DNA from 4 places in the Kocuria sp. NBRC 114282 genome. Region 1 is predicted to be linked to each of the others. Evidence: riboswitches for the same ligand, from Rfam matches in the RefSeq annotation. Region 1 holds a riboswitch; each other region holds the start of a gene.

Region 1 (7,447 bases):
CACGACGACCCCGGTCTGCAGCCCGAGCGCACCTCGCTGGCCTGGGCCCGGACGCTGATGGCGCTCGTGGTCGCGGCCGCGCTGCTGCTGCGCTGGCTGCCCCATCACGGTCTGGCCGCCGTGCTCCCCCTGGCCGCCGCGGCGCTGCTGGCACTGGGCCTGTGGCTGCGGCAGGGCCTGCGCTACAGGCGCGGGGTGCACAGCGTGGCCCGGGAGGCCTCGGCCCCCGATCCGGTCGAGATCGTGGCGATCAGCGCGGCCGTCGTGGTGCTGGGGGCGCTGAGCCTGCTCACGATCCTGTGGGCCTGAGCGCCGAGGGCACGGAAGGAGGGCCCCGGTCTCCCGAGGCCCTCCTGCGTGCTGTGACGGCGGCTCAGCCGCGCGAGAGATCCGCCTGCGCGGGATCGACGGCCGGCTCCTTGGAGCTCAGCTTGTGCCCGATCCAGAAGGCCAGGAACAGCGGCAGGCCGATGTACGAGGACAGCAGCGACATGGGCGTCACCGTCCCGCTCACGAAGGCGTCGTAGCCCTGGCCCAGGATGACCAGCAGGCACATGATCAGCGCGACGATCGGGCCGGCGGGGAAGAACCGCGAGCGGAACGGCAGCTCGGACAGCGGCCGCCCCTGCGCCTTGAAGGCCCGGCGGAAGCAGTAATGCGTCCAGGCGATGCCCGCCCACACGATGAAGCCCGCCAGAGCCGAGGCGTTGAGCAGCCAGGTGTAGGCCGCGCCCTCGCCGATGAACGTGGTGAGGAAGGCCAGCAGGCCGAAGGACGAGGTCACCAGCAGCGCCCGCATGGGCACGCCGCGGCGGTTGACCTTGGCCAGCCAGGCCGGGGCCTTGCCGTCGGTGGCCATGGACCAGAGCATGCGCGTGGAGGCATACAGCCCGGAGTTGCCGGCCGAGAGGATGGCCGTGAGGATCACGGCGTTCATGACGGAGCCGGCGAAGGCCACGCCCGCGTTCTGCAGCACCAGGGTGAACGGCGAGATCGCGACGTCCTCGATGTCCGAGGCCAGCAGGTTCGGGTGCGTGTACGGCAGCAGGAAGCCGATCACGATGATCGCCAGCACGTAGAACAGCAGGATGCGCACGAACACGGTGCGGATCGCCTTGGGCACGGTGCGCTCCGGGTCCTCGGCCTCACCGGCCGCCACGCCCACGAGCTCGGTGCCCTGGAACGCGAAGCCGGCGACCATGAAGATCGCCAGGATCGACATGGGCCCGCCCACGAACGGCGCCTCCCCGTCGGTCCAGTTGCCGAAGCCGGGGGCGTCGCCGCCCATGATGCCCAGCACCATCAGCACGCCCAGCACCAGGAAGACGACGACGGCGGCCACCTTGATCGCCGAGAGCCAGAACTCACCCTCGCCGTAGGCCCGCGTGGACAGGGCGTTGAGCCCGAAGACGATCAGCAGGAACAGCGCCGACCAGACCCAGGCGGGGACGTCGGGGAGCCAGTAGCGCATGACCAGGGCGGCCGCCACGAGCTCCGCGGCCAGGGTGATGGCCCAGTTGAACCAGTAGTTCCAGCCGATCGCGAAGCCGAAGGACGGCGAGACGTAGCGCGCCGCGTGATCGCCGAAGGATCCGGAGGTGGGACGCCAGGCGGACATCTCGCCCAGGGACTGCATGAGCAGGAAGACCATGAGCCCGATCGCTATGTAGGCCACGAGCGCACCACCGGGCCCGGCCGTGGCGATCGAGTTGCCGGAGGCCACGAACAGCCCGGTGCCGATCGCACCGCCCATGGCGATCATGGTCATGTGCCGGGTCTTGAGGCTGCGGCGCAGGCCCTCGCCCTCGGACCGCGCCGAGGCGGGGTCCAGTCTGGTGCTCTGTGTGGACACGGTCAGTCACTTCCGACGTCGGGGATCGAACGGCGCCGCGACGGGCATCGATCAGTGGCGCCTGCATGCACGACGAGGCGCAGCACGCCCAAGGGGTCTGCCAGATGCTATCCGACACGGCGGGCGAGCCCGGTCCGCGCGCGGGACGGTGACGCAGCGGATGGTGACAGATCGGCACCCCATCAGGGCTGATGGGGTGCCGATCTGTCACCATCCCGAGCGCCTGTCCTCGCACGGGCGAGGCGGCGTCAGTCGATCAGGTCGCGCAGCTCGATCGTGTTCTCGCGGCCCGGGCCCACGCCGATCGCGGAGAACCGGGTGCCGGACATGGACTCGAGGGTCAGGACGTAGTCGCGCGCATTGGCCGGCAGGTCCTCGAGGGTCTGGGCCTGCGAGATGTCCTCCGACCAGCCGGGGAACATCTCGTAGATCGGCTTGGCGTGGTGGAACTCGGTCTGCGTCATGGGCATCTCGTCGTGGCGCACGCCGTCGACGTCGTAGGCCACGCACACCGGGATCTCCTCGAGCCCGGTGAGGACGTCGAGCTTGGTCACGAAGTAGTCCGTGAAGCCGTTGATCCGCGAGGCGTGACGCGCCATCACGGCGTCGTACCAGCCGGTGCGGCGCGGGCGCCCGGTGTTCACGCCGAACTCGCCGCCCACGGTGCGCAGCCGCTCCCCGGACTCGTCGAACAGCTCGGTGGGGAACGGACCGGCACCCACGCGGGTCGTGTACGCCTTGATGATGCCGATCGAGCGGGTCAGGCGCGTGGGCCCGATGCCCGCGCCCACGCAAGCGCCGCCGGTGGTGGGGTTCGACGAGGTCACGAACGGGTACGTGCCGTGATCGACGTCCAGGAAGGTGGCCTGCCCGCCCTCGAGCAGGACGGTCTCGTCGCGGTCCAGGGCGTCGTTGAGCAGGCGCGTGGAGTCCACGATCATGGGCGCCATGCGCTCGGCGTAGCCCATGAAGTAGTCCACGATCTCGTCGTTCTCGAACGCGCGGCGGTTGTAGACCTTGAGCAGCAGCTCGTTCTTCTGCCGCAGGGCGCCCTCGATCTTCTGGCGCAGGATCGACTCGTCCAGGATGTCCTGCGCGCGCAGGCCCAGGCGCCCGATCTTGTCCATGTAGGCGGGCCCGATCCCGCGACCGGTGGTGCCGATCGCGCGCTTGCCCAGGAACCGCTCGGTGACCTGGTCGAGGGTCTGGTGGTACGGGGCCACCAGGTGCGCATTGGCCGAGACGCGCAGCTTGGAGGTGTCCGCGCCGCGGGCCTCGAGGCCGTCGATCTCCTCGAACAGCGCCTGCGGGTTGACCACCACGCCGTTGCCGATCACGGGGGTGGCCCGCGGGGAGAGGATGCCTGCGGGGAGCAGCTTGAGCTCGAACTTGTCGCCGCCCACCACCACGGTGTGCCCGGCGTTGTTGCCGCCGTTCGGCTTCACGACGTAGTCCGCGCGGCCGCCGAGGATGTCCGTGGCCTTGCCCTTGCCCTCATCGCCCCACTGGGCTCCGACGATCGAGATGGCTGGCATGCGACTGCTCTCCTGACTGGGCCCGCACGAGGTCTGGATGCTGCGCCACGCGCCTTGTGGAGGCCATGGTGGATCGCGCGCCACGGGCCGGGGGCGCGACGGTCCGGGGCGATCCTATCGCGCGCCCCTCCCTGGCGGCCGTGGCAGATCTCGGGGGTTGACAAGCAGGGCCGCCTGGGGTGGTATCTATCTCGCTATCTATCCAGAGCGACCGAGAGACCTGGCTCGTCGACGTCGCAGCAACCATCCCCGCGGATCTTGCGGGGACCGGTGCTCCCGCCAGGACCGATGGAGCGTCTTCTCAGACTTCCGTGGTCCACCGGACCCGTGCCTTTCCGCGCATCGTCAGCGCCGGCACGGGCCTCCGTGCGCACCCCGTGGTCTGCCCTCCATCGGGCATCCACGGAAAGGCGAACACGGAATGCCCGATCACCACCCCGCAGCACCGCGCTCGGATCGTCCCCCGGAGACGGGGGCGCCGTCGCACCGCAAGCCGGTGCCCGCGCTGTCCTACGAGCTCTACCCGCCGCGCAGCGCAGCCAGCACCGAGTCCCTCCTGCAGACCATCGAGGCCCTGGCGCCCACGGTGCCGGACTACGTCTCGGTCACCGCGGCGGTCGATCCGCAGCGCCGCGTCCAGTCCATGGCGCTGCTGTCCCACCTGATCTTCGAGACCCCGCTGCGCCCCCTAGCCCACGTGCTGTGCACGGGAGTCACGGAGACGCAGCTGCGCGAGCTGATCCACGAGCTGCTGGACCTGGGCGTGCGCGGCGTCCTGGCCCTGCGCGGGGACCGGGATCCGGCCGTCGAGCCCGGCCCTGAGGAGCTGCCCTTCGCCCGGCATCTGGTGGACCTGATCCGCTCGGTCGAGCGCGGCCGAGCCGCCCAGCTGTGCGCCGGCAACGTCTCGATCGGCGTGGCCGCCTATCCGATCAAGCACCCCGAGTCGACCTCCGTGCACCAGGACCTCGAGGTGCTACTGGCCAAGCAGCGCGCCGGCGCCGACTTCGCGATCACTCAGCTCTACCCCGAGGCCGACGACTACGCGGCCTTCGTGTCCCGGGCTCGTCGCGCCGGAGTGGAGCTGCCGATCATCCCCGGGATCATGCCGGTCACGAGCCTGCGCCGGTACCTGCGCATCTGCGACCTGGCCGGCCTGGAGCCGGACCCGCTGCTGGCCCACGAGCTCGAGACGGCCGACTCGGACGCCGAGCGCCACCGGATCGGCGTCCGCTCTGCCGTGCACAGCGCACGCGCTGCCTTGGATTCCGGGGCTCCCGGGCTGCACCTCTACACGTTCAACCAGCACGAGGCCGCCCTGGACGTCCTGGAGCAGCTCGATTTGCCCCGCCCCACCCCTTCAGCCGGACTCGCCGGCCTCATCCCCGCATCCCAGCCCGCCGACGGGCGCCCCATCCGCACCTATGAGGAGACCGCAGTGACCATCTCGAACGACGCCCAGCCCGCCGCCTTCCCGACCGCCACGATCCTGGGCTACCCCCGCATCGGCCCGAACCGCGAGCTCAAGCGCGCGCTCGAGTCGCACTGGGCCGGACGCAGCGACCTGGAGCAGCTCGAGTCCTCCGCCGCCGAGCTGCGTGCCTCCACCGCCGAGCGCCTCGAGGGGCTGGGCCTGGAGCAGGCCTCGGCCGTGCCCGGCTCCTACGCGCTCTACGACCACGTGCTCGACACCCTGATCGCCGTCGGCGCGGTGCCGACGCGCTTCGGCGACCTGCGCACCGAGGCCGGAACCGTGGACCGCTCCGGGGAGTTCGTGCTGGCCCGCGGCGACGACGCCCGGCAGCCGCTCGAGATGACCAAGTGGTTCGACACCAACTACCACTACCTGGTGCCCGAGATCGGCGCGCAGACGCAGTTCGCCGCAGCGCCCGGCCGCCTGCTGGAGCAGCTGGCCGAGGCCTCCGAGCAGGGCCGGAGCCTGCGCCCCGTGCTCGTGGGCCCGGTGACCTTCCTGGCCCTGGCCAAGGACGACGGCACCGCAGCCGAGCCCATCGAGCCCCTGGATCGTCTCGAGGAGCTGCTGCCGGTCTACGGCGAGATCCTCGCAGCACTCAAGGATGCCGGCGCCGAGTGGGTGCAGATCGACGAGCCCGCCCTGGTCGCGGACCACTCCCGCCTCTCGCAGCAGGACCTGCGCGCGGCGATCGAGCGCGCGGCCGGATACCTGGGCGGGCTCGACGAGCGCCCCCAGCTGCTGCTCACCTCCCCCTACGGCGATGCGGGCGAGCTGCTCGGCGCGCTGACCGGCTCGGGTGCCGAGGCCGTGCACGTGGACCTCGTCCGCGGCGGTCTCACCGACGACCAGCTCGGCCTGTTCACTTCGGCAGACGCCCCGGTGCTCGTGGCCGGAGTCGTCAACGGGCGCAACGTCTGGCGCACCGACCTCTCCGCCGCACTCAAGCGGCTCGAGGGCTTCCGCGACGCAGGCGCCCGGGTCTCCGTGGCCACGTCGAACTCGCTGATCCACGTCCCGCACACCCTCGAGGCCGAGCCCGAGCTCGACTCCGAGATCCGGTCCTGGCTGGCCTTCGCCGACGAGAAGGTCCGCGAGGTCGCCGTCCTGGCACGCGGGCTCGCCGAGGGCCGCGGGGCCGTGGCCGCCGAGCTGCAGGAGGCCGACGAGGCCCGCCGCACCCGCGCTGCGGCCCCGGGTGTGCGCATCGACGAGGTCCGCGGCCGCACTGCCTCCCTCACCGAGGCCGACTCGCAGCGCGGCACCGCCGAGCAGCGTCGCGCAGCCCAGGCGGAGCGCTCGTTCGGCAGCGGCCGCCTTCCAGTGCTGCCCACCACCACGATCGGGTCCTTCCCCCAGACCGGGGAGGTCCGCCGCGCCCGCGCCGATCACCGCGCCGGACGGATCGACGACGCCGCCTACGACGGCTTCCTGCGCGAGGAGATCTCCCGGGTCATCGCCCTGCAGGACGAGCTCGGCCTGGACGTGCTGGTGCACGGCGAGCCGGAGCGCAACGACATGGTCCAGTACTTCGCCGAGCACTTCGACGGCTTCGCGACGACGGCCAACGGCTGGGTGCAGTCCTACGGCTCCCGAGCCACGCGTCCGTCGATCCTGTGGGGCGATGTCTCGCGCGAGGGCGAGGGGCTGCGCGGCGAGGCCTTCACGGTCCCGTGGATCACCTGGGCGCAGCAGCAGACCGACAAGCCGGTCAAGGGCATGCTCACCGGACCCGTCACCATCCTGGCCTGGTCGTTCGTGCGCGACGACCAGCCACTGGCCGAGACCGCCGATCAGGTGGCCCTGGCCCTGCGCGATGAGATCGCCGACCTCGAGGATGCCGGCATCGGCATCATCCAGGTCGACGAGCCGGCCCTGCGCGAGCTGCTGCCCCTGCGCCGAGCCGATCGCAGCGCCTACCTGGACTGGTCGGTCGAGTCCTTCCGCCGGGCGACCTCCTCGGTCGACGACGCCACGCAGATCCACACGCACCTGTGCTACTCGGAGTTCGGCGAGGTCATCGCCGGCGTAGACGCGCTGAACGCCGATGTCACGAGCATCGAGGCGGCCCGTTCGCGCATGGAGGTGCTGGCCGACGTCCGCGCGGTCGGCTTCGAGCGCGGGCTCGGCCCCGGCGTGTGGGACATCCACTCCCCGCGCGTGCCCAGCACCGACGAGATCGAGTCGCTGCTCATCCAGGCACTCGAGCACGTCAGCTCCGAGCTGCTGTGGGTCAACCCCGACTGCGGCTTGAAGACCCGCGGCTACGACGAGACCCGCACCTCGCTCGAGCACCTGGTCGAGGCCACTGCCCGCGTGCGCGAGAGCCTGGCGGCCAGTCAGGCCGCCTCCGTCGAGACGGCTGAGGCCTCCGAGGTCTGATCAGCCGTCCGGGCCTTCGCTGCTCGGCGACGACGGACGGCGCGGCCGCACCCCTGTTGCAGGGAGTGCGGCCGCGCCGTTCGCCATCAGGCCGTCGCCGGGGTCGACGTCAGCTCTGGAGCTGCTCGGCCGCCGTCGGGTCGGAGTCGTTGAGGAGCTTCTGGATGCGCTGGGCCTCGTCGAGCTCGCCGATGGCCGCTGCCG
Region 2 (7,447 bases), 600 kb from region 1:
GGAGGTCGTCTTCCACGGGGCCCTGCTGCGCCTGGCCGCCTCGCGCTGGTCGCCGCGTGCGGCGGTGGCGGTGGCTGCGGGTCTGTCGGTCCTTGGCCTCCTGCCGCTGATGCTGACGCAGACCGAGGGAACCTGGTCGTGGCTGGCCGCCACCGCCTGCGCTGTGCTGGTCCCCAGCGTGGTGCTGGGATGGGCGGCGGTGCGCACCGGAGCGCTGTGGATGTCGCTGGGCTGGGCGGCAGGCGTCACCGGAGCGGGTGCGGCCGTTCTGCAGGGCTGGCCGACGCAGGCTGCTGACGCCTGGGCCGCTGCCGGTGCCGCAGCAGCCGCCGGCGTGCTGCTCATCCCCGTGGTCCTGCTCCTCGAGCGGGTCGGGCCCTCCCGCTCAAGCCGCCATGAGGTCTGAACGTCTGGAGTCTGCCGTCCCTGGCCAACGGGTGGTCTGAGAGGGCGCAGCCCTGCGGGTCAGGCCAGCCCCAGTCGCTCCAGGGCCCAGGCGTCCTCCCACGCGTTGTCGCGCCACTGCTGGGAGCGCCCGGAGGCGCCCCCGTGGCCGCCGGCCATCTCGATGCGCATGAGGATCTGCTCGCGCTTGTCCGGGTTCTCGTGGCGCAGCGCCGCCACCCACTTGGCGGGCTCCACGTAGAGCACGCGGGTGTCGTTCAGCGATGTCACCGCCAGGATCGGCGGGTAGTCGCGCGCGGCCACGTTCTCGTAGGGGGAGTAGGCCTTCATGGTCCGGTAGACCTCCGCGGAGTCGAGGGGATTGCCCCATTCCTCCCATTCGAGCGCGGTCAGCGGCAGCTCGGGCATGAGCATGGAGGTCAGCGGGTCCACGAACGGCACCGCGGCCACCGCACCGCAGTACAGCTCGGGGGCCAGGTTCAGCACAGCGCCGACCAGGAGTCCGCCGGCCGAGCCGCCCATCAGCACGACCCGGTCGGCGTCGATGTCCGAGCGCGCGCCCAGGTGCCGGGTCGCCGCGACGACGTCTGTAAAGGTGCGCCGCTTGTGCTCCTTCTTGCCGGACTCGTACCACTGCCGCCCGAGCTCGCCGCCGCCGCGCACGTGGGCGATGGCCCAGACCGCACCGCGGTCCAGCAGCGAGATCCGCGAGTACGAGAACGACGGATCCATGCTGATCTCGTACGAGCCGTAGGCGTAGACCACCGCGGGTGCCGGCTGCGCGGCGTCCCGGCGGCGGATGAGGGTGATCGGGATCCGCGTGCCGTCCTCGGCCTGGGCCCAGTCGCGCTCCACGCTGTAGTCGGCAGCCGAGTAGTCGCCCAGCACCGGCTGCTCGCGGCGCAGGACCGGCTCGGGCAGCTCGGTCCCCGGCGCATCCAGGATGAGGTCGAAGACGCGCCGCGGGATCACGAAGGACTCGGCGGTGAAGCGCAGGACGGGGGAGTCCGGCTCAGCGGCGGTGAGGGAGACAGCCGTGAGCTCGCCGGGCACCTCGAGGACATGGGGCTCGGCCTGGCTCTCCGTGCCGAGTCCCTTCAGCGGCAGGATGCGCAGCCCCGGCAGGATGTCCTCACGGACCTCGAGAACCAGGTGATGCTGTGTGGCGGCGAAGCCCAGCACGCGCAGCCCCTCCCTGGGTGCCACGATGTCGATGCCGGGCGGGAATCCGTCGCCGGACAGTCCCGCCGGCTCGCCGGGCAGGTCCGACAGCTCGATCAGGCTCAGGCGTCCATCCGGAGCCTGGCGATCGTGCTGGAGCAGGACGACGTCCCGGCCGTCGATCCGCACGGGCTCCGCCGAGGCGAGAACGCCGGCCCCGCGCGGCACGACCACCTGTGGGGCCTGCTCGCCGGCCTCCTCGATGCGCAGGATCGAGACCTCGGAGTACTCGGAGCACCCGGTCTCGAGCACGAGCCAGCGTCGGTCCGAGGAGAGCTCGGCCCCCAGCCACAGGCCGGGGTCGTCCTCCTGGGCGATGGTGATGTCCTGCTCGAGCGGGGTCCCGAGCACGTGCCGGCGCAGGCGCCAGGGCCGCCAGGAGTCGTCGACCTCGGTGTAGAAGACGGCGTCTCCGGCGGGCGAGAGGAAGGCGCCGTAGGAGGTCTCGGGGATCTCGTCGTCGAGCGTCCGGTCGGCTGCGAAGTCGTGGACGCGCACCGTGAAGCGCTCATCCCCGGTGGTGTCCTCGGCCCAGGCCATCCGGGTGCCGTCGTGGGTGATGTCGAAGGCGCCCAGCGACCAGAACTCGTGCGGCTGCGCGCGGGCGTTGGCGTCCAGGAGGGTCTGCTCGCCGGGCAGGGACTGACCTGCCACGATCTGCGGCGGCTCCCACCCCTCCTCAGCAGCCGGGACGCGGCACTGCACCGAGTGCTCCCCGCCCTCCACGGTGCGCGTGAAGTACCACCAGTCGCCGCGCCGCCACGGCACCGACAGGTCCGTCTCCTGCACGCGGGTCCGGACCTCCTGGAAGAGCCGCTCGCGCAGCGGGGCCAGCCGGGCGGTGGCGGACTCGGCGTAGGCGGTCTCGGCCTCCAGATGCGCGATGACCTCCGGGGACTCCTTGTCCCGCAGCCACTCGTACGGGTCCAGGAAGGCATCGCCGTGGAACTCGCGGACGTGGTCGCGACGCACGGCCGACGGGGGAGCGAGCGGAAGATCCGAGTTCTGGGAGGTCATGGCGCCCATCGTAAGAACCGGCGCCGACAGCATAGGCCGCTGCCGTCGTGCCCCTGGCCCACAATGGAGCCCATGACCGAACAGCGCTCCCAGGCCCCAGCCCAGCCGTCGTTCGGCTCCCAGAGAGCCGATCTGTGGCTGCAGATCCTGCTCGTGCTGGGCGTCTCGCTGGGGGCCAGCGCCCTCTGGTCGCTCCTCGACCTCGCCGAGACGCTGTCCACCAGCTCGATCGCCGAGTCGAAGGCCTCCATGAACGCGGCGCAGAGCGGCTTCCCCCTGTTCGACGTCCTGCGCCGCAGCCTCGGGATCCTCTTGGCTCTGGTCCCGCCGCTGCTGGCGCTCTATCTGCTGGCGGGCTCGGCCGGTCAGCTGCGCGGGCTGCTGCACCGGATCGGCCTGGACCGCCGGGCCCCGCTGGCGGATCTGGGCCTGGGGACGCTGCTCTTCGCCGTCATGGGACTGGGCACCCTGGCGCTGTACCAGGCGGGCCGCCAGCTCGGGATCACCGCCGAGATCGTCACGAATGCGGGCGGGACCTCCTGGTGGGAGGTGATCCTGCTGCTGGCCTCGGCGCTGCGGCACTCGCTCGTGGAGGAGATCATCGTCGTCGTGTTCCTGGCCGATCGCCTGCTGCGCGTGGGATGGACGTGGCCGGCCGTGCTGATCGGCTCGGCCCTTCTGCGCGGCAGCTACCACCTGTACCAGGGCGTCGGTCCGGCGCTGGGCAACGTGGTGATGGGACTGGTGTTCCTGTGGCTCTACCGCCGCACCGGACGCGTGATGCCGCTGATCATCGCGCACTTCCTGCTGGACGCCGTGGGCTTCCTGGCCGGGCCCCTGCTGTTCTGACAGCGGCCGCCACAGGACGCCGCACGCGGGTTTGCGCCGGAGCCGCGCTCGTCCGAGAATGGAAGGCAGGTCACGAGAGCCAGCGACAAGCCCCAGCTAGCTGGCCGGCAACCCTCCTTCCGCGGTGGGGTGCCCTGGGTGAGGACCGGGCCGGTGCGCAGACGCGCACACGGCAAGCGCGGGTCACGGCACCCGGTCCGACGGGTGCGTCGGACCTCGGTCCGCGGCCCCGGAAGACAAGGAGTCGCCGACATGTCCGCACAGCAGCCCACCCCCTCCGCCCCGCAGGGCTGGAGCTTCGAGACCCGTCAGATCCACGCCGGCCAGGAGCCCGATCCCGTCACCGGCGCCCGCGCGCTGCCGATCCAGCAGACCACCTCGTACGTCTTCCCGGACGCCGAGACCGCAGCCGGTCGCTTCGGGCTGAGCCAGGTCGGGCCCATCTACACCCGACTGACCAACCCCACCACCGAGGTCGTCGAGAACCGCATCGCCTCCCTGGAGGGCGGGACCGCGGCTGTCATGGTCGCCTCCGGTCAGGCGGCCACCACCTACGCGATCCTCAACGTGGCCGGGGCCGGCGATCACATCGTGGCCAGCCCGTCGCTGTACGGAGGGTCGTTCAACCTGTTCAAGCACACGCTGTCCCGGCTCGGAATCGAGACCACGTTCGTCTCCGATCCGGACGATCCCCAGGCCTGGCGCGACGCCGTCCAGCTCAATACGAAGGCCTTCTACGCGGAGTCCATCCCGAACCCCCGCAACGACGTCCTGGACCTGGAGACGGTCTCCGCGATCGCCCACGAGTCCGAGGTCCCGCTGATGGTCGACAACACCATCGCGACCCCCTACCTGCTGCGGCCGTTCGAGCACGGCGCGGACGTGGTGATCCACTCCGCCACCAAGTTCCTCGGCGGGCACGGAACCTCGGTCGGCGGGTTCATCGTGGACTCCGGGCGCTTCGACTACACCCGCTATCCGGATCGCTTCCCGGGCTTCACGGAGCCGGACGAGTCCTATCACGGCCTCGTGTTCGGCGAGGTCTTCGGGGAGAACGGGCCGTTCGGGGCCAACGTGTCCTTCGCGTTCAAGATCCGCACCCAGCTGCTGCGCGACATGGGCGCTGCCATCTCCCCGTTCAACGCCTTCCTGATCGAGCAGGGCATCGAGACGCTGTCGCTGCGCATGGAGCGCCACGTCGCCAACGCTCAGACGGTCGCCACCTGGCTGGAGGCCCACGAGGGCGTCGAAGCCGTGTCCTACGCCGGGCTCGAGTCCTCTCCGTGGCACGAGCGTGCGCAGAAGTACGTCCCCGGCGGCGCAGGTTCGATCCTCGGCTTCGTGCTCGACGGCGGCTCGGAGGCCGGCCAGGCCTTCGTGGACGCGCTGAGCCTGCACTCGAACGTCGCGAACATCGGTGACGTCCGCTCGCTGGTCATCCACCCGGCCTCCACCACGCACGCTCAGCTCTCCCCGGAGGAGCAGCTGGCCGCCGGCGTCGCCCCGGGGTTCGTGCGCCTGTCCGTGGGACTGGAGCACATCGACGACATCCTCGCGGACCTGGAGCTCGGCTTCGCCGCGGTCAAGGCGCGCGGCGCAGGGGGAGCGGTCTGAGGTGACCGCCATCCAGGGCACGACCGCGCGCTCGCAGCAGCCCTTCCGCACCGAGGGGCTGCTGCGCCGCGCCCGCATCGGCGACCTCGGGCTGGAATCCGGGGCCGTGCTACCCGATGTCGAGCTGGCCTACGAGACCTGGGGCGAGCTCGACGACCGCGCCTCCAACGCGGTGCTCGTCCCGCATGCGCTGACCGGAGACACCCATGTCACGCGCGGACGGGTCGCCGAGGACGCCACCTCCTTCGACCGTGTCTCCGCCGAGGCACCGGGCTGGTGGGACGGACTGGTCGGGCCCGGGCGGGCGATCGACACCGACCGCTTCTTCGTGGTCGCCATCAACATGCTCGGGGGCTGCTACGGCTCCACGGGTCCGTCGACCCTGATCCCGGAGGGCAGCCCGCGGGCCGGTCTTCCGTGGGGATCGGACTTCCCCGCGGTGACGATCCGCGACTCGGTGCGCGCCGAGCAGCGCCTGGCCGAGCAGCTGGGCATCGCGTCCTGGCGGCTGGTCGTCGGCGGTTCCATGGGCGGTGCGCGGGCCCTCGAGTGGGCCGCCACGTTCCCCGAGCAGGTGCGCGCCTGTGCGGTGATCGCCTCGACCGCCGCCTCGAGCGCCGAGCAGATCGCATGGGGCCAGGCGCAGCGCCTGGCGATCCGCAACGACCCCGACTTCCGCGGCGGCGACTACTACGACGGCGTCATCCCCTCCGTGGGCCTCGGAATCGCACGGCGGATCGCGCACACCACCTACCGCGCGGCACCGGACCTCAACGCGCGCTTCGGCAATGCGGCGCAGGCCGGCGAGGATCCGGGGGCGCCGCTGCCGGGGCGCCGTCGGGGCCGGTATGCGATCGAGAGCTACCTGGATCATCAGGCCGCCAAGCTCGTGGGCCGCTTCGACGCCAACTCCTACCTGGTGCTCAACGACGCCCTCATGGGCCACGACGTCGGCCGCGGCCGCGGCGGCGTCAGGCAGGCGCTCGCGGCCACCACCTGCGACTGGCTCGTGGCCTCGGTCGACTCGGATCGGCTCTACCTGCCCTCGGAGTCCGAGGACCTCGCCCGGCTTCTGCCCGGCGACGTCCCCCACCGCACCATCCGCTCCGGCGCCGGGCACGACGGCTTCCTGATCGAGCACGAGCAGATCGGCGAGCTGGTCCGAGCCGCCTTCCTCTCCTGAGGGGGCCCTACCGAAGCGACGCATCGACCCTCCTCGCCGCCGAGGGGACCCATTCGTCACGATTCACGCCTGATTAGACGTCCGATGCGTCCCGTCGGCGATCCCGTGCGCCCTGTGCGTCCCCTCGGCGTACTGGGCGCACGAGATCCCCGGTCCACACGGAATCCCGGGCAACGCAGATCCGAAGTACGGAGTTCATGCCTCCACAGACGCCCTTTCGGGCACTGGACCGGGGCGACGACGGAGGGGAGTGGATCCGTTCGCATCGGTCGGCGCCGTGATCCGCTGCACTGTCTGCCATGCCGAGACCACGTCACAGTCCACCTGCCTGCCTGCAGGGCCGCGTCTTCACGACCGCCGAGGCTGAAGCGGCAGGCGTCGCGAAGCGTCATCTGTCGGGGAGGCAGTACTGCTCCTGGGGCAAGGGCCTGTGGTCCTGCGCCGATTCGCGCCCTGACCCCCGCACCAGATCCGGTCTGCTGAGGATCCTCCCGGCTCTGCAGCAGGAAGGCTGGGCAGCCAGCCACACGACGGCCGCCATCCTCCACGACTTCCGGCTCCCCGGCAGGCTCGGGCATGTCGGCGGCATCCATCTGTGCTCCTCGACAGGATCAAGGCCTCGAGGACGCGGCGTTGTCGGGCACCGGAGTCAGTTCCATGCCGAGGATCTCTGGACCGACGGATCGGTCCGCCTCACGTCCCCGGCCCGAACACTGCTGGACCTGGCCGCATCGACAGACGCTCGCGGTCGGCACGTCATGACTCACCAGCAGCTCGTGGCCGTCATCGACGGTGTGATCTGCGAGCACCGCACGGGCATCAGCCGGGGCGTGCCGGCGCTTCGCAGCCAGAGAGACCTCAGCACCGATCTCGAGCGGTTCGAGAGCCATCGCGGCGTCCGCAGGGTGCGCCAGGCCCTGCTGCGCGCGGTCGTCGGAGTGGACTCGCCGCTGGAGACCTATACGCGGCTCGTGCTGGAGGACCATCGCTTCACCGGGTGGGAGGCTGATCTCGAGATCCGATCCCCGGGTGGCCGTCGGGTCCACCCTGACCTCGCGGATCGCAGGCACCGGCTGGCCGTGCAGGTCGACGGTGCGGTCCACGAGGACCCCCGGCAGCGACTTCGGGATGTGGAGCGGCAGCGGGCTACGGAAGCGG
Region 3 (7,447 bases), on a different contig from region 1:
GAGGCCCGCAAGTCGGTGGTCTGGGCCATCGTGCTGATCGGCACCTTCTACCTCTTCACCCTGGTGCTCGGCTATGCGGCCGCGGCCCTGATCGGCGCCGACCGCATCGCGGCGGCTCCGGGCGGAGTGAACTCGGCGGCGCCGCTGCTGGCCTACGAGCTCGGCGGATCCCTGCTGCTCGGGTTCATCTCAGCCGTCGCCTTCGCCACGATCCTGGCGGTCGTGGCGGGTCTGGCCATCACGGCATCGGCGTCGTTCGCCCACGACATCTACGGCAACGTGCTCAAGAAGGGCAAGGCCACCGGCAAGGAGGAGCTGCGGGTCGGCAAGATCACCGTGGTCGTGATCGGCGTCGTGGCCGTCCTGGGCGGGATCGGTGCGCAGGGGCAGAACGTCGCCTTCCTGGTGGCCCTGGCCTTCGCGGTCGCGGCCTCGGCGAACCTGCCCACGATCCTGTTCTCGCTGTACTGGAAGCGCTTCACCACCCGCGGCGCGGTGTGGTCCATGTACGGCGGCCTGATCACCGCGGTCGTGCTGATCATCTTCTCCCCGGTGATGTCCGGGGCGGAGACCTCAATGATCGCCAGCGCCGACTTCGCCTGGTTCCCGCTGACCAACCCGGGCATCGTCTCGATCCCGGTCGGCTTCCTGCTGGCCATCATCGGCTCGCTCACGGAGCGCCGCCGCGAGAACCGCGAGAAGCAGGCCGAGATGGAGGTCCGCTCCATGACGGGAGTCGGGGCCGAGCCCCCGGTCGATCACTGAGCTGCGCGGCTCTCGGATCATCTCGGGGCTGACCTGGGGCGATTCGATGCACAAGTGCATCTGAGAGAAGTGTGAGAGACGCCTCAGCGGCTCGGGGCGAGGATGCTCCCCCCGAGCCGCTCAGGGGCTACTCTCGAGGAGATGCTCAGCAGTCTGAGCACTCGACCCCCAGTTCAGGGACGTCGCACTGGCGTCCCAGAAGAGGAGAAGCACCATGATCGGATCCATCATCGCCTGGCTGGTTCTCGGCATCATCGCCGGCGCCATCGCCAAGCTCATCATGCCCGGCAAGCAGGGCGGCGGCATCGTGATGACCATCATCCTGGGCATCATCGGCGCCTTCGTCGGCGGCCTGATCGCCATGGTCATCCCGGGCCTGCACCCGGCCGGCAGCACCCTGTCCATCGGCTCGATCGTGCTCGCCATCATCGGCGCGCTCGTCGTGCTGTTCATCTACGGCGCCCTCACCAAGGGCAGCCGCGGCGGTGCCGTCGAGCGCTGAGCCGACGCGTTCCGCAGCACCTGCAAGCGCCCCGTCCCTCGTCGAGAGGGGCGGGGCGCTTCGTCTCCTCCGGGCCAGGGGGCGTGCGCGGAAGGGGGGCGCGTCCAACGCGCTCCGGCAGCGCTGGAGGCAGGTCGGCATACTGGAGCCATGTCCGAGATCTCCAGCGAACAGCGTCCCGCCCCCGAGGCTCCCCTGTGGGCCGAGTCCCAGCGCCGCATCTGCATCCTGGGCTCGACCGGCTCCATCGGCACGCAGGCGCTCGACGTCGTGCGCACCGCCGCGGCGTCGGCCGATCAGCAGGCCCCATTCCGGGTGGTGGCCCTGGCGGCCGGCTCGTCGAACCTCGAGCTGCTCGCGGAGCAGGCCGTCGAGACCCGGGCCCCGCTCGTGGCGACGTCCGGCGATGTCCAGGACGCGGCGCTGCTCGAGCGCATGATCGCCTCGCGGGTCCTGGCGCTGGGGGAGGACTATTCCCCGCAGATCCTCGCGGGATCGAAGGCCGCCGTGCAGGCGGCGCGAGCGCCGGAGGCCGATCTCGTCCTCAACGGCATCACCGGCTCGATCGGGCTGGCCCCCACCCTTGCCGCCCTGGAGGCCGGCAAGCTGCTGGCCCTGGCCAACAAGGAGTCGCTGATCGCCGGCGGTGAGCTGGTGCGCCGGGCCGCGCAGGCCTCCCCGCACGACGACCCGCTGATCCCCGTGGACTCCGAGCACTCAGCCCTGGCCCAGGCGCTGCGCAGCGGCGCGTCGGCAGAGGTCGATCGGCTCGTGCTGACGGCCTCCGGCGGACCCTTCCGCGGGCGCTCGCGCGATTCCCTGCGGGACGTGCGCCCGCAGGACGCCCTGGCCCATCCCACCTGGGACATGGGGCTGATGGTGACCACGAACTCCTCGACCATGGTCAACAAGGCCCTCGAGGTCCTCGAGGCCCACCTGCTCTTCGACATCCCCTTGGAGCGCATCGACGTGGTGGTGCACCCGCAGTCCGTCGTGCACTCGATGGTGCAGTTCGTGGACGGCTCCACCATGGCTCAGGCCTCCCCGCCGGACATGCGCCTGCCGATCGCGCTGGGCCTCGGCTGGCCGCATCGGGTCCCGGGCGCCGCCTCGCCGTGCGACTGGACTCAGGCGGCGATCTGGAGCTTCGAGCCGCTGGATGAGGAGGCCTTCCCAGCGGTGCGTCTGCTCAAGGAGGCGGCGGCTTCAGGGCCCACCGGCCCTGCCGTGTTCAACGCCGCGAACGAGCAGGCGGTCCTGGCCTTCCACGCCGGGCGCCTGCGCTTCCTGGAGATCGTCGAGCTCGTGGCCGAAGTCGTGCGGGAGCATGAGCCCGTCGACGAGCTGAGCCTCGAATCGGTGCTGGCAGCCGAGGCCTGGGCTCGCTCCCGCGCTGATGAGCTGGTGAGGCAGAGGCGTCGATGAGCCGGGACGCGGCCGACGTGCAGTCGGTGCCTGAGCCAGAGCCCGTGCCAGGCCTCGTGGGGGGCTCGCCCGCACCGGACTCAGATGCTAGGATCTGCGCCGGATGACGAGATCCGGCGCGAAGCTCTGGCTGGCCGGACGGCAACCCTCTCACCGTGGTGGGGTGCCCCAGATGACCATCCGGCTCCGGTTCCGCACCGCGGCAAGCACGGATTTGGGTTCGTGCGCAGCATCGATGCGCACGCCTGACGTTCAGCGCCGCCGGTCACCCCGATGGGATCGGACAGCTCGCTGAACGAAAGGCAACCCCTCCCATGCGCGCACACCGTCTCTCCGCCCTGGCCATGACCACAGTCCTCGGCCTGACCCTCGCCGGCTGCGGCGGCGGCGGCGACTCCGATGAGGCCCCCTACGACGACGGGGTCATCAAGATCGGCGTCGTCGGCACCACCCCCGTGAACGAGGCCCTCGTGGAGAAGGCCGAGGAGGAGGGCATCACCGTCGAGCTGGTCGAGCTCTCCGAGTACAGCCAGGTCAACCCGGCGACCGTCTCCGGCGACGTCGACATGAACTGGTTCCAGCACATCGCGTACCTGGCGGACTACAACAACAGCTCCGGGGAGAGCATCACCCCGATCGCCTCGACCTCGATCTACCCGCTGGGCCTGTACTCCAACAAGTACGAGTCGCTCGAGGACATCCAGGACGGCGACGAGATCGCCATCCCCAACGACTCGATCAACCAGTCGCGCGCGCTGCTGCTGCTGCAGGCCAACGGCCTGGTCGAGTTCACCTCGGACACCACCGCCCCGACCGAGTCGGACATCGACACCGAGGCCTCGAAGGTCTCCGTCACCCCGGTCTCGGCCGAGCAGACCGTGCTGTCTCTGGACTCCGTGGCCGGCTCCGTCATCAACAACGACTTCCTGGCCCGCGGCGACATCGATCCCGATTCGGCCCTGGCCTCCGACGGCGCCGAGAACGAGAACGCCCGTCCGTACGTGAACCTGTTCGCCACCACCGAGGCCAACAAGGACGACGAGACCCTCCACAAGGTCGCCGATCTCTTCCACACCCCGGAGGTCGAGGAGGCCGAGAAGGAGGACAGCAAGGGCACCGCGGTGACCATGGACCTCTCGCAGGAGGAGCTGGAGCAGGTCCTCTCCGATTACGAGGAGGACCTCCAGAAGTGACCCCGGCCGAGCAGTTCCACCCCGGCAGCGAGCCGGTGGCCGAGGCCGCTGACACGCAGCGGCGTCGGCCCGGGCCCGAGACCGAGGCGATCGTGCGCTTCGACGGCGTCACCAAGTCCTTCACCACGGGCAAGGGCAGGACCAAGCGGGACGTGACCGCAGTCGACGATGTCACCCTCGACATCCGCCGAGGCGAGATCTTCGGCGTGATCGGCTACTCGGGTGCCGGCAAGTCCACGCTCGTGCGCCTGATCAACGGCCTGGAGCCGGTGACCTCCGGCGTCGTCGAGGTCGACGGCCGCCGGGTCGACGGCCGCACCGAGAATCAGCTGGCCCCGATCCGTCGCGACATCGGCATGATCTTCCAGCAGTTCAACCTGTTCACGTCGCGCTCCGTGGCCGGCAACGTCGAGTACCCGCTGAAGCAGGCGGGCTGGTCGGCGGCCGATCGCAGGGCGCGCGTGAAGGAGCTGCTCGAGTTCGTCGGGCTCTCTGAGCGGGCGGGCAACTACCCCGAGCAGCTCTCGGGCGGGCAGAAGCAGCGCGTGGGCATCGCCCGGGCGCTGGCTGCCAACCCCAAGATCCTGCTGGCCGACGAGTCCACCTCCGCACTGGACCCGGAGACCACCCAGGAGGTGCTGGCGCTGCTGCGCCGGGCCAACCGGGAGTTCGGGATCACGGTCGTGCTGATCACCCACGAGATGGACGTGGTGCGCTCGATCGCCGATCGCGTCGCGGTCATGGACAGCGGACGCGTGGTCGAGATGGGCCCCACGGCCCAGATCTTCTCGGCCGGGCAGTCGCCCACGACCCGTCGCTTCGTCTCCACCGTCGTCCACGCCGAGCCGGACGCCGAGGAGCTCGCGCACCTGCGCGCGCGCCACGACGGCCGCCTGGTGGTCATGGAGATCCGCGAGGGCGTCGATGTCGGCACGGTGCTCAGCCGCGCCGCCGCTGAGCGCGGCGTGGGCTTCAGGATCGTGTTCGGCGGGGTGTCGGTGCTGCAGGAGCAGTCCTTCGGCTCCCTGACCGTCGAGCTGCTGGGCGAGCCGCAGGCCGTGGAGGACACGATCGCCCGGCTTGCAGAGGCCACGACCGTGAAGGAGGTGTCGGCATGACCAACTGGTCCGTTCTCGGCCCTCAGCTGCTGACGTCCATCGGCGAGACCCTCTACATGGTCGTGGTGACCATGATCATCGCGGGGTTCCTGGGCCTCGTCTTCGGCGTCGCGCTGTACGTCACGCGTCCGGGCGGCATCTATGCGAACCGCCCGCTGAACACCGCGATCAACCTGATCGTGAACTTCGTGCGGCCGATCCCGTTCATCATCCTGCTGGCGGCCCTCGGCCCGCTGACGGAGACGGTGATCGGGACCAGGCTCGGGCAGAACGCCGCGATCTTCGCCATGACGATCGCCGCCCTGTTCGCGGTCGCGCGCATCGTCGAGCAGAACCTCATGTCGGTGGAGCCCGGTGTGATCGAGGCGGCTCGCTCCATGGGCGTCTCGCGGTTCCGGATCATCACCACGGTGATCCTGCCGGAGGCCCTGGGCCCTCTGGTGCTCGGCTACACGTTCCTGGTCATCGGTGTGACCGACATGTCCGCCATGGCCGGTGCCATCGGCGCTGGCGGTCTGGGCGACTTCGCGCTGCGGCTGGGCTACCAGCGCTTCAACGACGAGGTCACCTGGGCTGCGGTCGCGGTCATCATCGTCCTGGTGCAGACCGTGCAGTTCGTCGGCAACGCCATGGCGCGCAGGATCATGCGCCGCTGACCCGTCAGCGGCACCGCCTCACGGGCGCGGGCCCGGCTTCCTCCAGGGGAGCCGGACCCGCGCCCGCCGTCGTGATCCTCATCTTTCCCCGGGCCCCGTCCTGAGGGACCACGACGACGGGCGAAGCCCACGGAAGCCCAAGGGCGAGGCAACCGCTGTGCCGTCCTGCCGGTGTGGTGGGATATGCGCGTGAGCGTCCTGATCTTCGTCCTCGGCGTCCTGCTGGCAGCCCTGGCCCTCATCGCCTCAATCGCCCTGCACGAGGTGGGACACCTGCTGCCCGCCAAGCTGTTCCGGGTGCGGGTGATGCAGTACATGGTGGGCTTCGGGCCCACGCTGTTCTCGCGGGTGCGCGGGGAGACGGAGTACGGGATCAAGGCCGTCCCCCTGGGCGGCTACGTGGCCATGGTCGGCATGTATCCGCCGGTGGCCGGCCACCGAGCCGGCGTGGACTCCACCGGGGTCATGCAGCAGATGACGTCGCAGACCCGATCCGTGGCAGCGGCCCAGCTCCTGCCGGGGGACGAGGACCGGGCCTTCTATCGCCTGCCGGTGTGGAAGCGCATCGTGATCATGCTCGGCGGGCCGATCATGAACCTGCTGATCGCGATCGTGTGCATCACGGTGCTCGTCACGGGCTTCGGCTCCCAGCAGCCCACCACCACGCTGGCCACGGTGAGCCGCTGCGTGCAGGCCGTGGACCCGGCCGCCGCCTCCCAGTCCGCACCGGCCTCCGAGGGGGAGTGCGCGCAGGACGACCCCGCGGCTCCGGCGCACGCGGCGGGGCTGCGCCCCGGAGATGTCGTCGTGTCCCTGGGCGGCAGCCGGGTCGAGTCCTGGGACGAGCTCACCGAGATCGTCCGGGAGGGGGCCGGCCAGCCGATCGAGGTCGTCTACGACCGCGACGGCGAGCGCGCTTCGACCACGATCACTCCGGTGGAGACCTCGCGTCCGGCCGTCGACTCCACCGGTGCCCCGATCGTGGAGGACGGGCGCTACGTCATGCAGGACGTGGGATTCATCGGTGCCTCATCGCTCACCGAGCTGACCCCGCAGCCGATCAGCGCGGTGCCGGGGGAGGTGCTGAACGGTCTGGAGCGCGTGGCCGGCGGGCTCATCCGGCTGCCGGTCAACGTGTGGAACGTGGCCGTGTCGACCTTCACGGACGCCCCGCGCGATCCGGAGGGGCCCATGTCCGTCGTGGGCGTGGGGCGGATCTCCGGTGAGGTCGCCAGCACGGATCAGCTCGAGCTGCGGGAGAAGACCGCCACCCTGGTGGGGCTGGTGGGGTCGGTGAACCTGGCCCTGTTCGCCTTCAACCTCATCCCGCTGCTGCCCTTGGACGGCGGGCACATCGCCGGTGCGCTGTGGGAGCGGATCCGCCGCACCGCCGCGCGCGTGCTGGGCCGCAGGGACCCCGGGCCGTTCGATCCGCTGCGGCTGCTGCCGATGACCTACGCCGTCTCGCTGACCATGCTCGCAATGACCGCGGTGCTGGTGCTGGCAGATCTGATTGAGCCGGTGCAGCTGCTCTGAGGCGCCGCAGTCAGGCATGAGCCGTGGCTCACTCCGCGGACGAACCGGGTTGACCGCTGGGGCACAATGGAGGCCGATCCATCCTCGACGCAATCAGGAGCCAACTGTGAGTCCGGTCAGCCTGGGCATGCCCGCCGCACCCCTTCCCGTCCTCTCGCCTCGCCGCAAGACCCGGCAGATCCGCGTGGGCTCGGTGGGTGTGGGCTCGGACTCCCCGGTGAGCGTGCAGTCCATGACCACCACGCCCACCAC
Region 4 (7,447 bases), on a different contig from region 1:
CGGCACCGGCTCCGTCATGGAAGGGAACTTCCCATTGCCCCAGTCGAAGCGCCCGGACTCGACGACGACGCCGCCCAGCGTGGAGCCGTGCCCGCCCAGGAACTTGGTGGCCGAGTGGATCACGATGTCCGCACCGTGCTCGAAGGGCCGGTTCAGGTACGGGGTGTTCAGCGTGGCGTCCACGACCAGCGGGATCCCGGCCTCGTGGGCCACGGCCGCCAGCCCGTCCAGATCGGCGATCTCGCCCGACGGGTTCGCGATCAGCTCGGTGTACACGGCCTTGGTCTGCGGCGTGAGGGCGGCCCGGAAGTCGGCCGGGTCGGTGCCCTGCACGAACGTGGTCTCCACGCCGAAGCGGCGCAGGGTGACGTCTAGCTGGGTGACCGTGCCGCCGTAGAGCTGGGACGAGGCCACGATGTGATCGCCCTGCCCGCACAGCGCGGCGAAGGTGATGAACTCGGCGGCCATGCCGGAGGCGGTGGCCACGGCGCCGATGCCGCCCTCCAGGGACGCCACGCGCTCCTCGAAGGCCGCGACCGTGGGGTTGCCGATGCGCGAGTAGATGTTGCCGTACTTCTGCAGGGCGAACAGGTTGGCGGCATCGTCGGCGTCCTTGAACACGAACGAGCTGGTCTGGTAGATCGGCACGGAGCGGGCCCCATGCTCGGCATCGGGAGTCCCGCCTGCGTGCAGCGCACGGGTGCGGAATCCGAACTGGTGCTCGGCCATGTGTCCTCCTCGTGGGGCGCGCCCCTGGCGTGGGTCCTGCTGGAGAGTCTGTGCCGCCGGGTGGGGCCCTGCAAGCAGGGCGACGCGGCGGCGATGGTGGGTGCGGGTCAGCCGCGCGCCGAGAAGATCTGCTCGATCGCCTCGAGCGACCCCTCGTTCTGCAGCGACGAGCGATCGCCCAGCGGCCGCCCCTCGTAGAGCTGGGCGAGCAGGCGCCGGGTGATCTTCCCGGAGCGGGTCTTGGGCAGATCGGGCACGGGGATCACCTCGCGCGGCTTGGCGATCGGGCCGATCTCCTGCGCCACATGGGCGCGCAGGGTCTCGCGGACCTCGGCCTCGGGCAGGGCACGGCCCTCCGAGGTGAGCACCACGCAGGCCAGAACGGCATGGCCGGTCAGCGCATCGGCCACCGGAGCGGTCCCGGCCTCGACGACCAGCGGATGCGTGACCAGCGCCGACTCGATCTCGATCGTGGACAGCCGGTGCCCCGAGATGTTGATGACGTCGTCGACCCTGCCGAGGATGTAGAGATCGCCCTCCTCGTCGAGCCGGGCGCCGTCGCCGGCCAGGAACCAGCCGCGCTCGCCGAAGTCCGCCCAGTACGAGCTCAGGTAGCGCTGCGGGTCTCCCCACACGGTCCGGGCCATGGACGGCCCGATCGCATCCACCACGACGAGGCCCTGCTCGCCCGCAGCGACCTCCTCGCCGGCCGCGTCCACCACGCGGGTCGAGACCCCGGGAACGGGGCGCACCGCGCAGCCCGGCTTGGCCGCGGTGTGCGGGGTGCCCTCGGGGAACGTTCCGGAAGGGGCGAACTGCGGATCGTGGGGCCGGGGCGAGGCCACGCAGGAGCCGGTCTCGGACTGCCACCAGGTGTCCACGAACGGGACCTCGCCGCGGCCCACCTGCTCGTGCAGCCACCGCCAGGCCTCGGGGTTGATGGACTCGCCCACCGTGCCCAGCAGGCGGATCGAGGACAGGTTCCAGACCTTGGGCAGGCCCTTGGGGAACGCGCCCATGAGCGAGCGGATCAGCGTGGGGGCGGTGTAGTAGGTCGTGACGCCGTAGCGCTCGATGATGTCGAAGTGCCGGCCGAAGTCCGGGGTGCTCGGCGTGCCCTCGTAGATGACCTCGGTGACGCCGTTGACCAGGGGCCCGTAGATCTCGTAGGTGTGCGCGGTGACCCAGGCGAGGTCGGCGGTGCACCAGTGGACGGTCGCGTCCACCTTGGCGGGGTCGTTGACGGCGGAGAGCTCCTGCGGGCGCAGCACGCCGTGCTCGTCCGGGGCATCCGGCAGCAGGTCGAAGAGCAGCGCGTGCGTGTAGGCGGCCTGGACCAGGTAGCCGCCCATGGTGTGCACCAGGCCCTTGGGGCGGCCCGTGGTACCGGAGGTGTAGATGATGAACAGCGGCGTCTCGGCGTCGAAGGCCTGCGCCTCGTGGACGTCGGAGACCGACTCGAGCAGCTCGTGCCACCACAGGTCCCGGCCCTGGGTCCAGGGCAGCTCCATCTGGTCCTTGGAGCGCGCCCCGCGCTTGCCGACCGGCAGCTTCGCGTTGCCGGGCCGGGAGGTCCGGCGCACCACGAGCACGTGCTCGATCGCGTTGGTGCCGGCACACGCTTCATCTGCCTGGGCCTTGACCGGCACCACCTTGCCGCGGCGGTTCTGCCCGTCGGTGGTGACCAGCACCTTGGCGCCGGTGTCCTCGACGCGGAAGCGCAGCGCCTCGGCGGAGAAGCCTCCGAAGACCAGTGAGTGCACCGCCCCGATCCGGGCGCAGGCCAGCGTGATGATCACGGTCTCCGGGATCACCGGCAGGTAGATCACCACGCGATCGCCCTGGACCACGCCCAGCGACTCCAGCGCGTTCGCAGCCCGGGCCACGGCCTTCTGCAGGTCGGCGTAGGTCCAGGTCTGGCGGTCGCCGGGCTCGCCCTCGAAGTGCAGGGCCACGTGCGAGCCGCGCCCGGCCTCCACATGGCGGTCCACGCAGTTGACGGCGACGTTGAGCTTGCCGCCCTCGAACCAGGCGATCTCGGGCACCGAGTAGGTGGGGCTGCCGTCGTCGTCGGTGCCGATCCGCTGCGGCTTGGCGAAGCGGTGCGTCGTGTGCCACGGCTGCGCCCAGTCCAGGCGGGAGGCCTGCTCGGCCCAGAAGGCCACGCGCGCCTCATCGGAGATCCGCGCGGGATTCGGCGTGGGGGCCAGGGGATCGGAGTAGGACTGCGGTGCGCTCATACTGGTGCTCCTTGCGGGGTGCCCGCGGCTGCGGGCGGGTTCTCGGAACGGGTCGAGGACGGCTTCCAGGGTCTCAGGTCCGGCGCACCGCGCCCCAGCGGGCCTGGGCCCAGCGCTCGAACAGCCCGAGCAGGGCGTCGGTGAGCTTGCCCAGGATCGCCAGCAGGACGATGGCCAGCAGCAGGCGGTCGGTGCGCCCGTTGTTCTGGGAGTCGGTGAGCAGGAAGCCCAGGCCCATCGAGGAGCCGAGCAGCTCGGCGGCCACCAGGAACAGCCAGGCCTGGGCCAGGGCCAGACGCAGGCCGGAGATCACAGAGGGCATGACCGCCGGCAGCTGGACGGTCAGCAGCAGGCGCAGACCGGAGAAGCCGAAGGATCGGGCGGCCTCCACGAGATGGCGGTCGACCTCCCGCAGAGCGGTCGAGACCGTGGTGAACACGGGGAAGAACGCGCCGATGGCCACCAGGGTCACCTTGGAGTTCTCGCCGATCCCGATCCACAGCAGCAGCAGCGGCACCCACGCCAGCGACGGCACCGCGCGCAGCGCCCCGATCAGCGGCGAGCCCAGGGCGCTGGCCCAGGGGGAGAGCCCGATCAGGGAGCCCACGGCCAGCCCGAGCAGCGAGCCGATCACGAATCCGACGACCACGCGCTGGGTCGAGATCCCGATGTGGGTCCACAGCGCCCCGTCGGTCAGCAGCTCGCCACCGGCCTGCAGGACCGCCAGGGGACGCGGCAGCTGCACCGGGGAGAACGTGCCGTTCGTGGACAGCAGCTGCCACAGCGCGAGCAGTGCCACCGGCAGCAGCAGTCCCAGGCCGACCCGGGCCCAGGGGCTGCGCAGGATGGAGCCCCGCGGGGCGGGGGTGCGGACCGAGCGCTGCGAGTCCGGACGCTGGGAGCCGGGACGGTCGGAGCCCGCGGGCTCCGGAGCCTCGGAGGCTGGTGCGGAGGTGGTCGTGACGCTCATGCGCTGTGCCCTTCGATGATCTCGGCCGCGCGCTGGGCGCTGGCCTCCTGCGCGAACCGCGCGTCGAGGATGGTGTCGATGGCCTTCTGGACGGTCTCCAAGTCGGGGACGTCACCGGTCTCCACGAGGATCGGGGCGATGCGCTCGAGGACCTCGAGCTGGTCGTCGCCGGGGACCGGGTCGATGTCAAGGTGCGTGCGCTCCCAGACCCGCTCGGCCGTCGTCGTCTCGATCTCGGAGGCCTCGGCCAGGATCGCGATGCCCTCCTGGGGGTTCTCCAGCGCCCAGGCGCGGGCGTGGGCGTAGACGTCCACGACCATCTGGGCCCCGCGCGGGTTGATCTCCAGGAACAGCTCGCGAGCGTTGAGGAAGCAGTAGGTGTTGAAGGCCAGGTCGCGCTGGAACAGCACCGCCCCGTCCTGCTCGGCGCCGGCCATGATCGGGTCGAGCCCGGACCAGGCGTCCACCTGCCCGCTGGTCAGGGCGGAGCGGCCGTCGGCGTGCTGGAGGTTGACCACGGTGGTCTCGTCGAAGCCCATATCCGCCGCTGATAGCGCCTGCAGCAGGAAGAAGTAGGGATCCGTGCCCTTGGTGGCCGCCACCGACCTGCCGCGCAGATCCTCGACCGAGCGCAGGGGCGAGTCCGCGGTGCGCACGAGTGCTGCCCACTCCGGCTGGGAGCAGATGTCGATCGCGCGGATGGGGGAGCGGTTGGTGCGCGCCAGCAGCGCGGCCGAGCCCGCGGTCGAGCCGATGTCGATCGCCCCGCCGCGCAGGAACTCGTTGGCCTTGTTGGACCCGGCCGAGAACGTCCAGTGGACCTCCTGGCCGCCCTCGGCGGCGACGGTCTCCAGCCAGCCCTTCTCGCGGATGATCAGCGACAGCGGGTTGTAGGTCGCGTAGTCCAGGTAGATCTCGGTGTCCGAGCCGGAGGCCATGCCGCGGCCCGGGCCCTCGCCCTCCATGACGCACCCGGACAGGGGCGCGGCGGCGGCCCCGACGGCGGCCAGGCCCAGCAGGCGACGACGCGTCAGCCCGCTCATGCCTCCACGCCCAGCAGGCCGAGCAGGTGCCTGCGGGCACCCGTCAGCTCGGGATCATCGCGGTGGCGCGGGCGGGGCGAGTCCACCGTGAGGATCTCCTGGATGCCCGCCGGCCCGCCCTCCGGCGGCGTCCCGAGCACGACCACGCGGTCGGAGAGCACCAGGGCCTCCTCGACGTCGTGGGTGACCAGCAGGACCGTCGTGGGATCGGCGGCGTGGATCTCCAGCAGCAGGTCCTGCATCTTCAGGCGCGTCAGTGCGTCGAGCGCGCCGAACGGCTCGTCGAGCAGCAGCACCTGCGGGTTGCGCGCCAGCGCCCGAGCCAGCGAGGCCCGCTGCGCCATGCCTCCGGAGATCTCCGACGGGCGATCCTCCGCATGCCTGGACAGCCCGACCAGCTCGAGCAGGTGGGCCACCCGCTGCTCGGCCTCGCGGCCGCGCACGCCGCGCGGCAGTCCGAGCGCCACGTTGCGGGCCACGGTGCGCCACGGCAGCAGCCGCGGCTCCTGGAAGCCCACCGCACAGCGGGGGTCCAGGCCGCGCACGGGCGCGTCGTCGATCAGGACCCGGCCGGCCGTGGCCGTGCCGAGACCGGCCACCGCGCGCAGCAGGGTGGACTTGCCGCAGCCCGACGGGCCCAGCACGGAGACGATCTCCCCGGGGCGGACCTCGAAGCTGACATCGGCCAGGACGTCGCGCCGGCGGCCCCCGGAAGACGGGAAGGACTTGCCGACCCGGTCGAAGGTCAGGGCGGCGGCATCGACCGTGCTCAGGGCGGACGGGGGTGCAGAGATCATCACATCACTCCATCGGTCCTGGCATTAGCACCTCGTGCCGCGGATGGACGGCACTGGTTGCTGCGGCGTCGACGAGCCAGGTCTCTCGTACCGCTCCGGATGGGAACCGGGGGTCATTCAATGCCCTGGTCCGGGGAGACAGCAAATCGGAGGACGAGCGGGGCAACGCGCGGCACGGGCTTCGCACCGTCGCCTCAGGTGTGCATAGGATGACGCTCACACGATCAAGAGTTCCGGCCCACAGCCCTGGCTGGCCGGACGGCAACCCTCTCCCGTAGCGGGGTGCCCCAGGTGAGGATCGGGCCGCTCGCTAGACCGCGTGCGGCAAGTACGGCGCACGCACGCGCTGGACCCGCAGGTTGGCCGCGGCATGAGCGGCGCACGGGGCGCGGGTCTGTCTTCTCAGGAGCAGCCTTCTATGGCCAAGCGGATCTCCCTGAACGCCTTCGACATGACCTGCGTGGATCACCAGAGCTTCGGGCTGTGGCGCCACCCGCGCTCGCGGGCCACGGAATACAACACGATCGAGTACTGGACGAACCTGGCCCAGGTGCTCGAGCGGGGCCGCTTCGACGCCCTGTTCCTGGCCGATGTGGTCGGCATCTACGACATCTACCGCAACTCGGCCGCCCCCTCGATCGCCGGCGGCGCGCAGGTCCCGGTCAACGATCCGTTCATGCAGATCTCCGCCATGGCCGCGGTGACGAAGAACCTCGGCTTCGGCGTGACCAGTGCGGTCACCTACGAGCAGCCGTACACGCTGGCCCGCAAGTACGCGACGCTGGATCATCTGACCCGCGGGCGCGTGGGCTTCAACGTGGTGACCTCCTACCTGCCCTCGGCCGCCGAGAACCAGGGCCTGCCCACGCAGATCGAGCACGACGAGCGCTACGAGCTCGCCGAGGAGTTCCTCGACGTCTGCTACAAGCTGTGGGAGGGCTCCTGGGAGGACGACGCCGTCGTGAAGGACGTGGAGCGCGGGATCTACGCCGATCCGGCCAAGGTCCACCCGATCCAGCACCAGGGCAAGCACTTCACGGTGCCTGGTGCGGCGCTCACCGAGCCCAGCCCGCAGCGCACGCCGCTGATCTTCCAGGCCGGAGCGTCCTCGCGCGGTCAGGCCTTCGCCGGCAAGCACGCAGAGGCCGTGTTCATCGGCGCCCTGCGCCCGGACCTCACCCGGCACATGACCGACCGGATCCGCGACAAGGTCGAGGCCGAGGGGCGCGATCGGAACGACGTGAAGATCTACGCGATGCTCTCCGTCGTGGTCGACGAGACCGACGAGAAGGCCCAGGCCAAGTACCGCGAGTACCAGAGCTATGCCAGCCTGGAGGCCTCGCAGGCCATCATCGGCGGCTGGTCCGGGCTGGATCTGTCCAAGTTCCAGGAGGACGAGGTCCTGAACTATGTCAAGACCGAGGCCATCCAGTCCTTCCTCACTCCGTTCACCATGCAGGACGGGGCCAAGCAGTGGACCCGCGAGGAGATCGCCCGCCACTGCGCGATCGGCGGCATGGGCGACGTGGTCGTGGGCTCCCCGCAGACCGTGGCCGATCAGCTCGAGACCTGGATCGACGAGGGCGGGCTGGACGGGATCAACCTGGCCTACCACGTGTCCCCGGGCTCGTTCGAGGACTTCGTGGAGCACGTGGTCCCGGAGCTGCA

Evidence for each region. Region 1 has a riboswitch for S-adenosylmethionine ahead of metE (5-methyltetrahydropteroyltriglutamate--homocysteine S-methyltransferase). Riboswitches for the same ligand answer to the same signal wherever they lie in the genome.
Region 2: it holds a riboswitch for S-adenosylmethionine, as region 1 does, so the genes downstream of both, QSJ40_RS03575 (bifunctional o-acetylhomoserine/o-acetylserine sulfhydrylase) here and metE (5-methyltetrahydropteroyltriglutamate--homocysteine S-methyltransferase) in region 1, are expected to answer to the same signal.
Region 3: it holds a riboswitch for S-adenosylmethionine, as region 1 does, so the genes downstream of both, QSJ40_RS10355 (MetQ/NlpA family ABC transporter substrate-binding protein) here and metE (5-methyltetrahydropteroyltriglutamate--homocysteine S-methyltransferase) in region 1, are expected to answer to the same signal.
Region 4: it holds a riboswitch for S-adenosylmethionine, as region 1 does, so the genes downstream of both, QSJ40_RS11370 (ABC transporter ATP-binding protein) here and metE (5-methyltetrahydropteroyltriglutamate--homocysteine S-methyltransferase) in region 1, are expected to answer to the same signal.

Annotation. Positions count from the first base shown of each region.
Region 1 is NZ_BSQO01000001.1:190,933-198,379, reverse strand. Features, by position in the region: gene QSJ40_RS00950 (DUF202 domain-containing protein) at 1-309, shown strand, start outside; gene QSJ40_RS00945 (amino acid permease) at 374-1,768, opposite strand; gene QSJ40_RS00940 (adenylosuccinate synthase) at 2,101-3,387, opposite strand; SAM riboswitch class I at 3,583-3,682, shown strand; gene metE (5-methyltetrahydropteroyltriglutamate--homocysteine S-methyltransferase) at 3,809-7,243, shown strand; gene QSJ40_RS00925 (DUF3151 domain-containing protein) at 7,353-7,447, opposite strand, start outside.
Region 2 is NZ_BSQO01000001.1:787,424-794,870, forward strand. Features, by position in the region: gene QSJ40_RS03560 (CPBP family glutamic-type intramembrane protease) at 1-406, shown strand, start outside; gene QSJ40_RS03565 (S9 family peptidase) at 466-2,643, opposite strand; gene QSJ40_RS03570 (CPBP family intramembrane glutamic endopeptidase) at 2,707-3,492, shown strand; SAM riboswitch class IV at 3,561-3,677, shown strand; gene QSJ40_RS03575 (bifunctional o-acetylhomoserine/o-acetylserine sulfhydrylase) at 3,745-5,106, shown strand; gene metX (homoserine O-acetyltransferase MetX) at 5,108-6,289, shown strand; gene QSJ40_RS03585 (DUF559 domain-containing protein) at 7,048-7,447, shown strand, end outside.
Region 3 is NZ_BSQO01000006.1:33,221-40,667, forward strand. Features, by position in the region: gene QSJ40_RS10340 (monocarboxylic acid transporter) at 1-765, shown strand, start outside; gene QSJ40_RS10345 (GlsB/YeaQ/YmgE family stress response membrane protein) at 980-1,267, shown strand; gene dxr (1-deoxy-D-xylulose-5-phosphate reductoisomerase) at 1,418-2,692, shown strand; SAM riboswitch class IV at 2,795-2,907, shown strand; gene QSJ40_RS10355 (MetQ/NlpA family ABC transporter substrate-binding protein) at 3,007-3,885, shown strand; gene QSJ40_RS10360 (methionine ABC transporter ATP-binding protein) at 3,921-5,003, shown strand; gene QSJ40_RS10365 (methionine ABC transporter permease) at 5,000-5,659, shown strand; gene QSJ40_RS10370 (M50 family metallopeptidase) at 5,843-7,195, shown strand; gene ispG (flavodoxin-dependent (E)-4-hydroxy-3-methylbut-2-enyl-diphosphate synthase) at 7,302-7,447, shown strand, end outside.
Region 4 is NZ_BSQO01000008.1:37,744-45,190, forward strand. Features, by position in the region: gene QSJ40_RS11350 (O-acetylhomoserine aminocarboxypropyltransferase/cysteine synthase family protein) at 1-729, opposite strand, end outside; gene QSJ40_RS11355 (AMP-binding protein) at 837-2,969, opposite strand; gene QSJ40_RS11360 (ABC transporter permease) at 3,043-3,939, opposite strand; gene QSJ40_RS11365 (aliphatic sulfonate ABC transporter substrate-binding protein) at 3,936-4,982, opposite strand; gene QSJ40_RS11370 (ABC transporter ATP-binding protein) at 4,979-5,779, opposite strand; SAM riboswitch class I at 5,778-5,885, opposite strand; SAM riboswitch class IV at 6,002-6,116, shown strand; gene QSJ40_RS11375 (LLM class flavin-dependent oxidoreductase) at 6,198-7,447, shown strand, end outside.